4 regions of the Paenibacillus sp. Marseille-Q7038 genome follow, and region 1 is predicted to be linked to each of the others. Evidence: a T-box and tRNA genes for the amino acid it is inferred to sense, from the RefSeq annotation. Region 1 holds a T-box; the other regions hold tRNA genes.
What was found. A T-box is a leader RNA that pairs with one kind of tRNA and senses whether it is charged. The one in region 1 lies ahead of thrS (threonine--tRNA ligase), so its partner is inferred to be a tRNA-Thr.

Region 1 (2,168 bases):
TCGCGATAGGATAGACGGAAGCGGTAATCGTGAATACCAAAGTCTTTATAAGCAATCATAATCAGCTCAATGACACGAGCAAACTCTTCTTTGATCTGATCCGGACGGCAGAAAATATGAGAATCATTTAGAGTCATTGCACGAACCCGGTGTAAACCAGTCAGTGCTCCTGACATTTCATAACGGTGCTGCATTCCAAGCTCAGCAATACGAACCGGCAAATCACGGTAGCTGTGCATTTCACTTTTATATACCATCATGTGGTGAGGACAGTTCATTGGACGTAGCACAAGTTCTTCATTATCAAGCACCATTCTTGGGAACATATCTTCTTCATAGTGCTCTAAATGTCCAGAAGTTTTATACAATTCTACATTCCCTAGAACAGGAGTGTACACATGTTTGTAACCCAAACTTTCTTCAAGGTCTACAATATAGCGTTCCAGGGTACGACGAAGTTTTGCTCCATTGGGAAGCCAAATAGGAAGCCCTTGGCCGACCAGCTGAGAGAAAGTAAACATGTTCAGTTCTTTACCCAGCTTACGGTGATCCCGTTTTTTAGCTTCTTCCAAGTAATGAAGATGTTCATCCAGTTGTGCCTTTTTCGCAAATGCAGTTCCGTATACCCGTTGAAGCATTTTATTCTTGCTGTCTCCGCGCCAGTATGCGCCGGCTACGTTCATCAGCTTAAACACTTTAATTTTTCCAGTTGATGGAACATGCGGTCCACGGCAAAGGTCGAAGAATTCACCTTGTTCATAGATGGAAATGATGCTGTCTTCTGGCAAATCACGAATGAGCTCCAGTTTATAAGGGTCTTGAACTTCTTCAAAAATTCGAATCGCTTCTTCTCTGCTCACTTCTTTACGTACGATAGGAAGGTTCTCATTAACGATGCGTTCCATTTCTTTCTCGATCTTTTGCAGATCTTCCGGATTCAGTGCATGTTCAAGATCCATATCATAATAGAATCCGTCTTCAATCACCGGACCTACACCCAAAAAGACTTCTTTGTTGCCAAACAGGCGTTTTACGGCTTGTGCCAGCAAATGTGCAGTACTATGGCGAAGCACTTCAAGTCCTTCAGGTGAATCATAAGTTACAATTTCAACAAGTGCCCCTTCACGAAGCGGAGTGGAAAGATCGACAACAATCCCATCCATTTTACCTGCAAGTGCATTTTTTTTGAGTCCACTGCTAATCGAAGCAGCTACATCAAGGATACTAGCTCCGTTCTCATATTCGCGAACAGAACCATCTGGTAATTTAATACTTACTGACATTGTTATTTCCTCCTTTATCCTTTTGGATGCCGGGGAACGATGCTATGTTTATTGCAGACGCAAAAAACACCCGTCCCGGCAAAGGGACGAGTGTTATACTCGTGGTTCCACCCTAATTCAGTTGTCTCTTATCATGCGCAAGTGCACATAACAGGACAACCCTCATTGAAGCATGCAAGATAACGGGCATGAATCCGGCGGTTCTTACTTGTCTGCATAAATGCAAGCGTTCTAAACCACAGCTACAAAGGGGTAAGTCGCAGTTGGTATCCGGAAGAAATTACAGCCAAGTTTCTTCTCTCTGTACGGCCCATTTTCTACGGCTCATGTCTTTGTCATTGCTTTTAATACCAGTTATTATAATTCTAAAGATTCCTCTTCGTCAAGCGTCAGCAGCCCCGTTTCTTTCATCGAACAGCAATATCTGCAGTTATGGCAAATCTCCACTCGATCTTCAAAAATCTGTGTAATGGATCGAATGACCGGAAAATCTTGAGTCTGCGTATGCAGTTTCATTTTCTTAGGAGAAATAGAGATCAGCCTGCTAATAATCATATCTTCGACTTCCATTTCAAGTTCTATACCTGGCATCTCCATAATAACACTTTCATCTGGAGGCAAAACCAGAGGCCGCATGTACTCATCATATAACACAAATTCGTGTTGATCTTTATGCACGACATGTACAAGAGGCACCTTCGTTTCTTGAAAATAAACAAAATATTTCAAAAGACTCATAAACTCCTCATACTGCCGATCCATATAAAATTCATCTAATGCATATTCCACGATTTCATGAAGTTCGTTCTTATAACTCTGCATCCGAAATCGTAGTACACCATCAAGATGAATTACAGGTATTTCTTTCATCCCCTGTATAAGCCC
Region 2 (2,168 bases), 1.0 Mb from region 1:
TATTTCTTATTTAAAAATATAATGGCGCGCCCTGAGAGATTCGAACTCCCGGCCTTTTGATTCGTAGTCAAACGCTCTATCCAGCTGAGCTAAGGGCGCAAAAAATATAAAAGCGGACGACGGGAATCGAACCCGCGACCCTCGCCTTGGCAAGGCGATGCTCTACCGCTGAGCCACGTCCGCAATTAAAGGATGCGCGTGAAGGGACTCGAACCCCCACGTCAAAGACGCTAGATCCTAAGTCTAGTGCGTCTGCCAATTCCGCCACACGCGCATATAAATGATGGTGAGCCATGAAGGGCTCGAACCTTCGACACCCTGATTAAAAGTCAGGTGCTCTACCAACTGAGCTAATGGCTCGTACTAAAAAATGGCTGGGGATATAGGATTTGAACCTATGCATGACGGAGTCAAAGTCCGTTGCCTTACCGCTTGGCTAATCCCCAACAGCGATAAGTTGTATAAATGGGGCGATCGATGGGACTTGAACCCACGAATGCCGGAGCCACAGACCGGTGCGTTAACCCCTTCGCCACGACCGCCATAATATTCTTTATCATGATACTAAAATTGTAAAAATGGCAGGGGCAAAGAGGAATTGAACCCACACCAACGGTTTTGGAGACCGTTGTTCTACCTTTAAACTATGCCCCTAAAAACTGGTGGAGGATGATGGATTCGAACCACCGAACCCGTAAGGGAGCAGATTTACAGTCTGATGCGTTTGGCCACTTCGCTAATCCTCCATATGAAACTGGTGCCGGCGAGAGGACTTGAACCCCCAACCTACTGATTACAAGTCAGTTGCTCTACCAGTTGAGCTACACCGGCTAACTGTTTTAATTATAACATACTCCATATGATTGGAGCTAGGAAAAAGTGGTTGAATTGACAGAGTTACAAACCACAATATCTTGCATGACAGGCACAAATATTGCTTCTACCACATTTCCAAGTACTACAATTGCGGGGGCAGGATTTGAACCTGCGACCTTCGGGTTATGAGCCCGACGAGCTACCGAGCCGCTCCACCCCGCGATATTTGATATGGTGGAGATTGAGGGGATCGAACCCCCGACCCTCTGCTTGTAAGGCAGATGCTCTCCCAGCTGAGCTAAATCTCCATATAAAGTGACCCGTAGGGGATTCGAACCCCTGTTACCTCCGTGAAAGGGAGGTGTCTTAACCCCTTGACCAACGGGCCGCTGGCTCCCCGAACAGGACTCGAACCTGTGACAACTCGATTAACAGTCGAGTGCTCTACCAACTGAGCTATCAGGGAATATTGGTGGAGCCAAGCGGGATCGAACCGCTGACCTCCTGCGTGCAAGGCAGGCGCTCTCCCAGCTGAGCTATGGCCCCTAATCGTTAAATAAGTAATTCAGCAAAAAATAACCCAAAAGGGTATTCGCTTGGCGGCGTCCTACTCTCCCAGGACCCTGCGGTCCAAGTACCATCGGCGCTGGAGGGCTTAACGGTCGTGTTCGGGATGGGTACGTGTGGAACCCCTCCGCTATCGCCACCAAACATGATTTTTGCGCTGTGATATCTTCAGTGAATACTCACCAGCAAAATATCAGACCTTAGAAAGGACATGCGACTTAAAAATCTTCAGAAAATCCATTCGCTCTTCGCGTTTACTTGGGTTCAACATGGAAGTGTGAATCAAGAAACAAGCGTCAGGTTCTCCTCAAGGATTTGCTCCCTGAAAACTAGATACGAAACGTTTTTTTACGATTTATAGCATATGCTTTCGAAGTAGCTTTCCTTCAGAAAGCTTTTAGGATAAGCCCTCGACCGATTAGTACTGGTCAGCTCCATGCATTCTTTGCACTTCCACCTCCAGCCTATCTACCTCGTCGTCTTCAAGGGGTCTTACTAATTGGGAAATCTCATCTTGAGGTGGGCTTCGCGCTTAGATGCTTTCAGCGCTTATCCCTTCCATACATAGCTACCCAGCGATGCTCCTGGCGGAACAACTGGTACACCAGCGGTATGTCCATCCCGGTCCTCTCGTACTAAGGACAGCTCCTCTCAAATTTCCTACGCCCACGACAGATAGGGACCGAACTGTCTCACGACGTTCTGAACCCAGCTCGCGTACCGCTTTAATGGGCGAACAGCCCAACCCTTGGGACCTACTTCAGCCCCAGGATGCGATGAGCCGA
Region 3 (2,168 bases), on a different contig from region 1:
CCGGCTTATTCTATTATATGTGCCCTAAAAGATTTGAACTCCGAAGCTTTTTGATTCGCAATCAAATACTCTATCCAGCTGAGCTAAGGGCACAGACTAGATATGCGGAAGACCAGACTTGAACTGGTACGATAGTCACCTACCGCAGGATTTTAAGTCCTGTGCGTCTGCCGATTCCGCCACTCCCGCTTATAAATAAAAATGGAGGCGCCACCCAGATTCGAACTGGGGATAAAGCTTTTGCAGAGCTGTGCCTTACCACTTGGCTATGGCGCCGTATATATTGGAGCGGACGACGGGAATCGAACCCGCGACCCTCGCCTTGGCAAGGCGATGCTCTACCGCTGAGCCACGTCCGCAAATAAATGGCTGGGGATATAGGATTTGAACCTATGCATGACGGAGTCAAAGTCCGTTGCCTTACCGCTTGGCTAATCCCCAGCAGTGATAAAGAAAAAATGGGGCGATCGATGGGACTTGAACCCACGAATGCCGGAGCCACAGACCGGTGCGTTAACCCCTTCGCCACGACCGCCATGTATTCTTTATCATGATACTAAATTTGTAAAATTGGCAGGGGCAGCAGGAATTGAACCCACACCAACGGTTTTGGAGACCGTTGTTCTACCTTTAAACTATGCCCCTAAAAACTGGTGGAGGATGATGGATTCGAACCACCGAACCCGTACGGGAGCAGATTTACAGTCTGATGCGTTTGGCCACTTCGCTAATCCTCCATATGAAACTGGTGCCGACGAGAGGACTTGAACCCCCAACCTACTGATTACAAGTCAGTTGCTCTACCAGTTGAGCTACATCGGCTAATTTTTGAATGGTGGCTCGGGACGGAATCGAACCGCCGACACGAGGATTTTCAGTCCTCTGCTCTACCGACTGAGCTACCGAGCCTTATTCAGAATAAAAATGGCGGAACTGACGGGATTCGAACCCGCGATCTCCTGCGTGACAGGCAGGCATGTTAGGCCTCTACACCACAGTTCCAGGTATTACAATTGCGGGGGCAGGATTTGAACCTGCGACCTTCGGGTTATGAGCCCGACGAGCTACCGAGTCGCTCCACCCCGCGATATTTATATGGTGGAGATTGAGGGGATCGAACCCCCGACCCTCTGCTCCCTGAAAACTAGATACGAAACAATCTTTGCGATTTATTTTTAGGATAAGCCCTCGACCGATTAGTACTGGTCAGCTCCATGCATTCCGCACTTCCACCCCCAGCCTATCTACCTCGTCGTCTTCAAGGGGTCTTACTAATTGGGAAATCTCATCTTGAGGTGGGCTTCGCGCTTAGATGCTTTCAGCGCTTATCCCTTCCATACATAGCTACCCAGCGATGCTCCTGGCGGAACAACTGGTACACCAGCGGTATGTCCATCCCGGTCCTCTCGTACTAAGGACAGCTCCTCTCAAATTTCCTACGCCCACGACAGATAGGGACCGAACTGTCTCACGACGTTCTGAACCCAGCTCGCGTACCGCTTTAATGGGCGAACAGCCCAACCCTTGGGACCTACTTCAGCCCCAGGATGCGATGAGCCGACATCGAGGTGCCAAACCTCCCCGTCGATGTGGACTCTTGGGGGAGATAAGCCTGTTATCCCCAGGGTAGCTTTTATCCGTTGAGCGATGGCCCTTCCATGCGGTACCACCGGATCACTAAGCCCGACTTTCGTCCCTGCTCGACTTGTAGGTCTCGCAGTCAAGCTCCCTTGTGCCTTTACACTCTGCGAATGATTTCCAACCATTCTGAGGGAACCTTTGGGCGCCTCCGTTACTCTTTAGGAGGCGACCGCCAGTCAAACTGCCCCCCTGACACTGTCCTCGCACCGGATCACGGTACCAAGTTAGAACCTAGATACGATCAGGGTGGTATCCCAACGTTGCCTCCACACAAGCTGGCGCTCATGCTTCTTAGGCTCCCACCTATCCTGTACAGATCGTACCCAAATCCAATATCAAGCCGCAGTAAAGCTCCATGGGGTCTTTCCGTCTTGTCGCGGGTAACCTGCATCTTCACAGGTATTAAAATTTCACCGGATCTCTCGTTGAGACAGCGCCCAAGTCGTTACGCCATTCGTGCGGGTCAGAATTTACCTGACAAGGAATTTCGCTACCTTAGGACCGTTATAGTTACGGCCGCCGTTTAC
Region 4 (2,168 bases), 2.6 Mb from region 1:
TTTCTGCTGGTAATGATGGTCTTAGAAGTACAAGGTCCAGCCGAAAAAGAATTACCTCGAGTATTCAATACTTACTCCCTTATAAAGGTAAAAATAATAAAAACCCCTTCGCTTTCGCGAAGAGGTTTACAAATGAAGCGGGTGATGGGAATCGAACCCACGCTATCAGCTTGGAAGGCTGAAGTTCTACCATTGAACTACACCCGCGTATAAATATCGGGATGACACGATTTGAACATGCGACCCCCTGGTCCCAAACCAGGTGCTCTACCAAGCTGAGCTACATCCCGTAATATATGATGCCGGTGAAGGGACTCGAACCCCCACGGTTTCCCTCACGATTTTGAGTCGCGCGCGTCTGCCAATTCCGCCACACCGGCTTGTTGCTTATTTCATATTTAAAAATATAATGGCGCGCCCTGAGAGATTCGAACTCCCGGCCTTTTGATTCGTAGTCAAACGCTCTATCCAGCTGAGCTAAGGGCGCAAAAAATATAAAAGCGGACGACGGGAATCGAACCCGCGACCCTCGCCTTGGCAAGGCGATGCTCTACCGCTGAGCCACGTCCGCAATTAAAGGATGCGCGTGAAGGGACTCGAACCCCCACGTCAAAGACGCTAGATCCTAAGTCTAGTGCGTCTGCCAATTCCGCCACACGCGCATATAAATGATGGTGAGCCATGAAGGGCTCGAACCTTCGACACCCTGATTAAAAGTCAGGTGCTCTACCAACTGAGCTAATGGCTCGTACTAAAAAAATGGCTGGGGATATAGGATTTGAACCTATGCATGACGGAGTCAAAGTCCGTTGCCTTACCGCTTGGCTAATCCCCAACAGTGATAAGGTTTAAAAATGGGCGATCGATGGGACTTGAACCCACGAATGCCGGAGCCACAGACCGGTGCGTTAACCCCTTCGCCACGACCGCCATACAACGACAAACTTTGAAAATAAATCTGGTGGAGGATGATGGATTCGAACCACCGAACCCGTAAGGGAGCAGATTTACAGTCTGATGCGTTTGGCCACTTCGCTAATCCTCCATATGAAACTGGTGCCGACGAGAGGACTTGAACCCCCAACCTACTGATTACAAGTCAGTTGCTCTACCAGTTGAGCTACATCGGCTAATTTTTGAATGGTGGCTCGGGACGGAATCGAACCGCCGACACGAGGATTTTCAGTCCTCTGCTCTACCGACTGAGCTACCGAGCCTTATTCAGAATAAAAATGGCGGAACTGACGGGATTCGAACCCGCGATCTCCTGCGTGACAGGCAGGCATGTTAGGCCTCTACCACAGTTCCAGGTATTACAATTGCGGGGGCAGGATTTGAACCTGCGACCTTCGGGTTATGAGCCCGACGAGCTACCGAGTCGCTCCACCCCGCGATATTTATATGGTGGAGATTGAGGGGATCGAACCCCCGACCCTCTGCTTGTAAGGCAGATGCTCTCCCAGCTGAGCTAAATCTCCATATAAAGTGACCCGTAGGGGATTCGAACCCCTGTTACCTCCGTGAAAGGGAGGTGTCTTAACCCCTTGACCAACGGGCCTTACTGTATTAAACATTCTAGAAAATTCGCAACGGAGAAAGAGGGATTCGAACCCTCGAGACGCTTGTGACGCCTACACGATTTCCAATCGTGCTCCTTCGGCCAGCTCGGACACTTCTCCAGAAATGGCTCCCCGAACAGGGCTCGAACCTGTGACAACTCGATTAACAGTCGAGTGCTCTACCAACTGAGCTATCAGGGAATATTGGTGGAGCCAAGCGGGATCGAACCGCTGACCTCCTGCGTGCAAGGCAGGCGCTCTCCCAGCTGAGCTATGGCCCCATAATGGAATTATAAATTTGAATGGTGGGCCCTAGTGGACTCGAACCACCGACCTCACCCTTATCAGGGGTGCGCTCTAACCAGCTGAGCTAAGGGCCCTCATCGTTAATGAGTAACGATAAGGCAAAAAAATAACCCAAAAGGGTATTCGCTTGGCGACGTCCTACTCTCCCAGGACCCTGCGGTCCAAGTACCATCGGCGCTGGAGGGCTTAACGGTCGTGTTCGGGATGGGTACGTGTGGAACCCCTCCGCTATCGCCACCAAACGAGCATTTGTGTAACAAATGCGATCCGCGTTGGTTTTGGTACATCACTATAACGTGTGTA

Region 2: it has a tRNA-Thr gene. The T-box ahead of thrS (threonine--tRNA ligase) is inferred to sense a tRNA for this amino acid. The anticodon was not compared.
Region 3: it has a tRNA-Thr gene. The T-box ahead of thrS (threonine--tRNA ligase) is inferred to sense a tRNA for this amino acid. The anticodon was not compared.
Region 4: it has a tRNA-Thr gene. The T-box ahead of thrS (threonine--tRNA ligase) is inferred to sense a tRNA for this amino acid. The anticodon was not compared.

What each region holds. Positions count from the first base shown of each region.
Region 1 covers NZ_CBCOOM010000001.1:544,798-546,965, reverse strand. Annotated here, with positions in the region: gene thrS (threonine--tRNA ligase) at 1-1,283, opposite strand, end outside; T-box leader at 1,363-1,631, opposite strand; gene ACWPWY_RS02720 (putative sporulation protein YtxC) at 1,641-2,168, opposite strand, start outside.
Region 2 covers NZ_CBCOOM010000001.1:1,551,200-1,553,367, forward strand. Annotated here, with positions in the region: tRNA gene ACWPWY_RS07515 (tRNA-Arg) at 23-99, opposite strand; tRNA gene ACWPWY_RS07520 (tRNA-Gly) at 112-183, opposite strand; tRNA gene ACWPWY_RS07525 (tRNA-Leu) at 194-274, opposite strand; tRNA gene ACWPWY_RS07530 (tRNA-Lys) at 285-360, opposite strand; tRNA gene ACWPWY_RS07535 (tRNA-Gln) at 372-446, opposite strand; tRNA gene ACWPWY_RS07540 (tRNA-His) at 467-542, opposite strand; tRNA gene ACWPWY_RS07545 (tRNA-Trp) at 580-654, opposite strand; tRNA gene ACWPWY_RS07550 (tRNA-Tyr) at 661-746, opposite strand; tRNA gene ACWPWY_RS07555 (tRNA-Thr) at 756-831, opposite strand; tRNA gene ACWPWY_RS07560 (tRNA-Met) at 965-1,038, opposite strand; tRNA gene ACWPWY_RS07565 (tRNA-Val) at 1,049-1,124, opposite strand; tRNA gene ACWPWY_RS07570 (tRNA-Glu) at 1,133-1,204, opposite strand; tRNA gene ACWPWY_RS07575 (tRNA-Asn) at 1,207-1,282, opposite strand; tRNA gene ACWPWY_RS07580 (tRNA-Ala) at 1,287-1,362, opposite strand; rRNA gene rrf (5S ribosomal RNA) at 1,411-1,527, opposite strand; rRNA gene ACWPWY_RS07590 (23S ribosomal RNA) at 1,782-2,168, opposite strand, start outside.
Region 3 covers NZ_CBCOOM010000002.1:1,118,885-1,121,052, reverse strand. Annotated here, with positions in the region: tRNA gene ACWPWY_RS22455 (tRNA-Leu) at 1-5, opposite strand, end outside; tRNA gene ACWPWY_RS22450 (tRNA-Arg) at 19-93, opposite strand; tRNA gene ACWPWY_RS22445 (tRNA-Leu) at 104-189, opposite strand; tRNA gene ACWPWY_RS22440 (tRNA-Cys) at 203-276, opposite strand; tRNA gene ACWPWY_RS22435 (tRNA-Gly) at 285-359, opposite strand; tRNA gene ACWPWY_RS22430 (tRNA-Gln) at 367-441, opposite strand; tRNA gene ACWPWY_RS22425 (tRNA-His) at 460-535, opposite strand; tRNA gene ACWPWY_RS22420 (tRNA-Trp) at 572-645, opposite strand; tRNA gene ACWPWY_RS22415 (tRNA-Tyr) at 652-737, opposite strand; tRNA gene ACWPWY_RS22410 (tRNA-Thr) at 747-822, opposite strand; tRNA gene ACWPWY_RS22405 (tRNA-Phe) at 834-909, opposite strand; tRNA gene ACWPWY_RS22400 (tRNA-Asp) at 926-1,002, opposite strand; tRNA gene ACWPWY_RS22395 (tRNA-Met) at 1,014-1,087, opposite strand; rRNA gene ACWPWY_RS22390 (23S ribosomal RNA) at 1,177-2,168, opposite strand, start outside.
Region 4 covers NZ_CBCOOM010000001.1:3,134,690-3,136,857, forward strand. Annotated here, with positions in the region: tRNA gene ACWPWY_RS14855 (tRNA-Gly) at 137-207, opposite strand; tRNA gene ACWPWY_RS14860 (tRNA-Pro) at 217-290, opposite strand; tRNA gene ACWPWY_RS14865 (tRNA-Leu) at 301-380, opposite strand; tRNA gene ACWPWY_RS14870 (tRNA-Arg) at 411-487, opposite strand; tRNA gene ACWPWY_RS14875 (tRNA-Gly) at 500-571, opposite strand; tRNA gene ACWPWY_RS14880 (tRNA-Leu) at 582-662, opposite strand; tRNA gene ACWPWY_RS14885 (tRNA-Lys) at 673-748, opposite strand; tRNA gene ACWPWY_RS14890 (tRNA-Gln) at 761-835, opposite strand; tRNA gene ACWPWY_RS14895 (tRNA-His) at 858-930, opposite strand; tRNA gene ACWPWY_RS14900 (tRNA-Tyr) at 960-1,045, opposite strand; tRNA gene ACWPWY_RS14905 (tRNA-Thr) at 1,055-1,130, opposite strand; tRNA gene ACWPWY_RS14910 (tRNA-Phe) at 1,142-1,217, opposite strand; tRNA gene ACWPWY_RS14915 (tRNA-Asp) at 1,234-1,308, opposite strand; tRNA gene ACWPWY_RS14920 (tRNA-Met) at 1,320-1,393, opposite strand; tRNA gene ACWPWY_RS14925 (tRNA-Val) at 1,403-1,478, opposite strand; tRNA gene ACWPWY_RS14930 (tRNA-Glu) at 1,487-1,558, opposite strand; tRNA gene ACWPWY_RS14935 (tRNA-Ser) at 1,591-1,679, opposite strand; tRNA gene ACWPWY_RS14940 (tRNA-Asn) at 1,685-1,760, opposite strand; tRNA gene ACWPWY_RS14945 (tRNA-Ala) at 1,765-1,840, opposite strand; tRNA gene ACWPWY_RS14950 (tRNA-Ile) at 1,863-1,939, opposite strand; rRNA gene rrf (5S ribosomal RNA) at 1,991-2,107, opposite strand.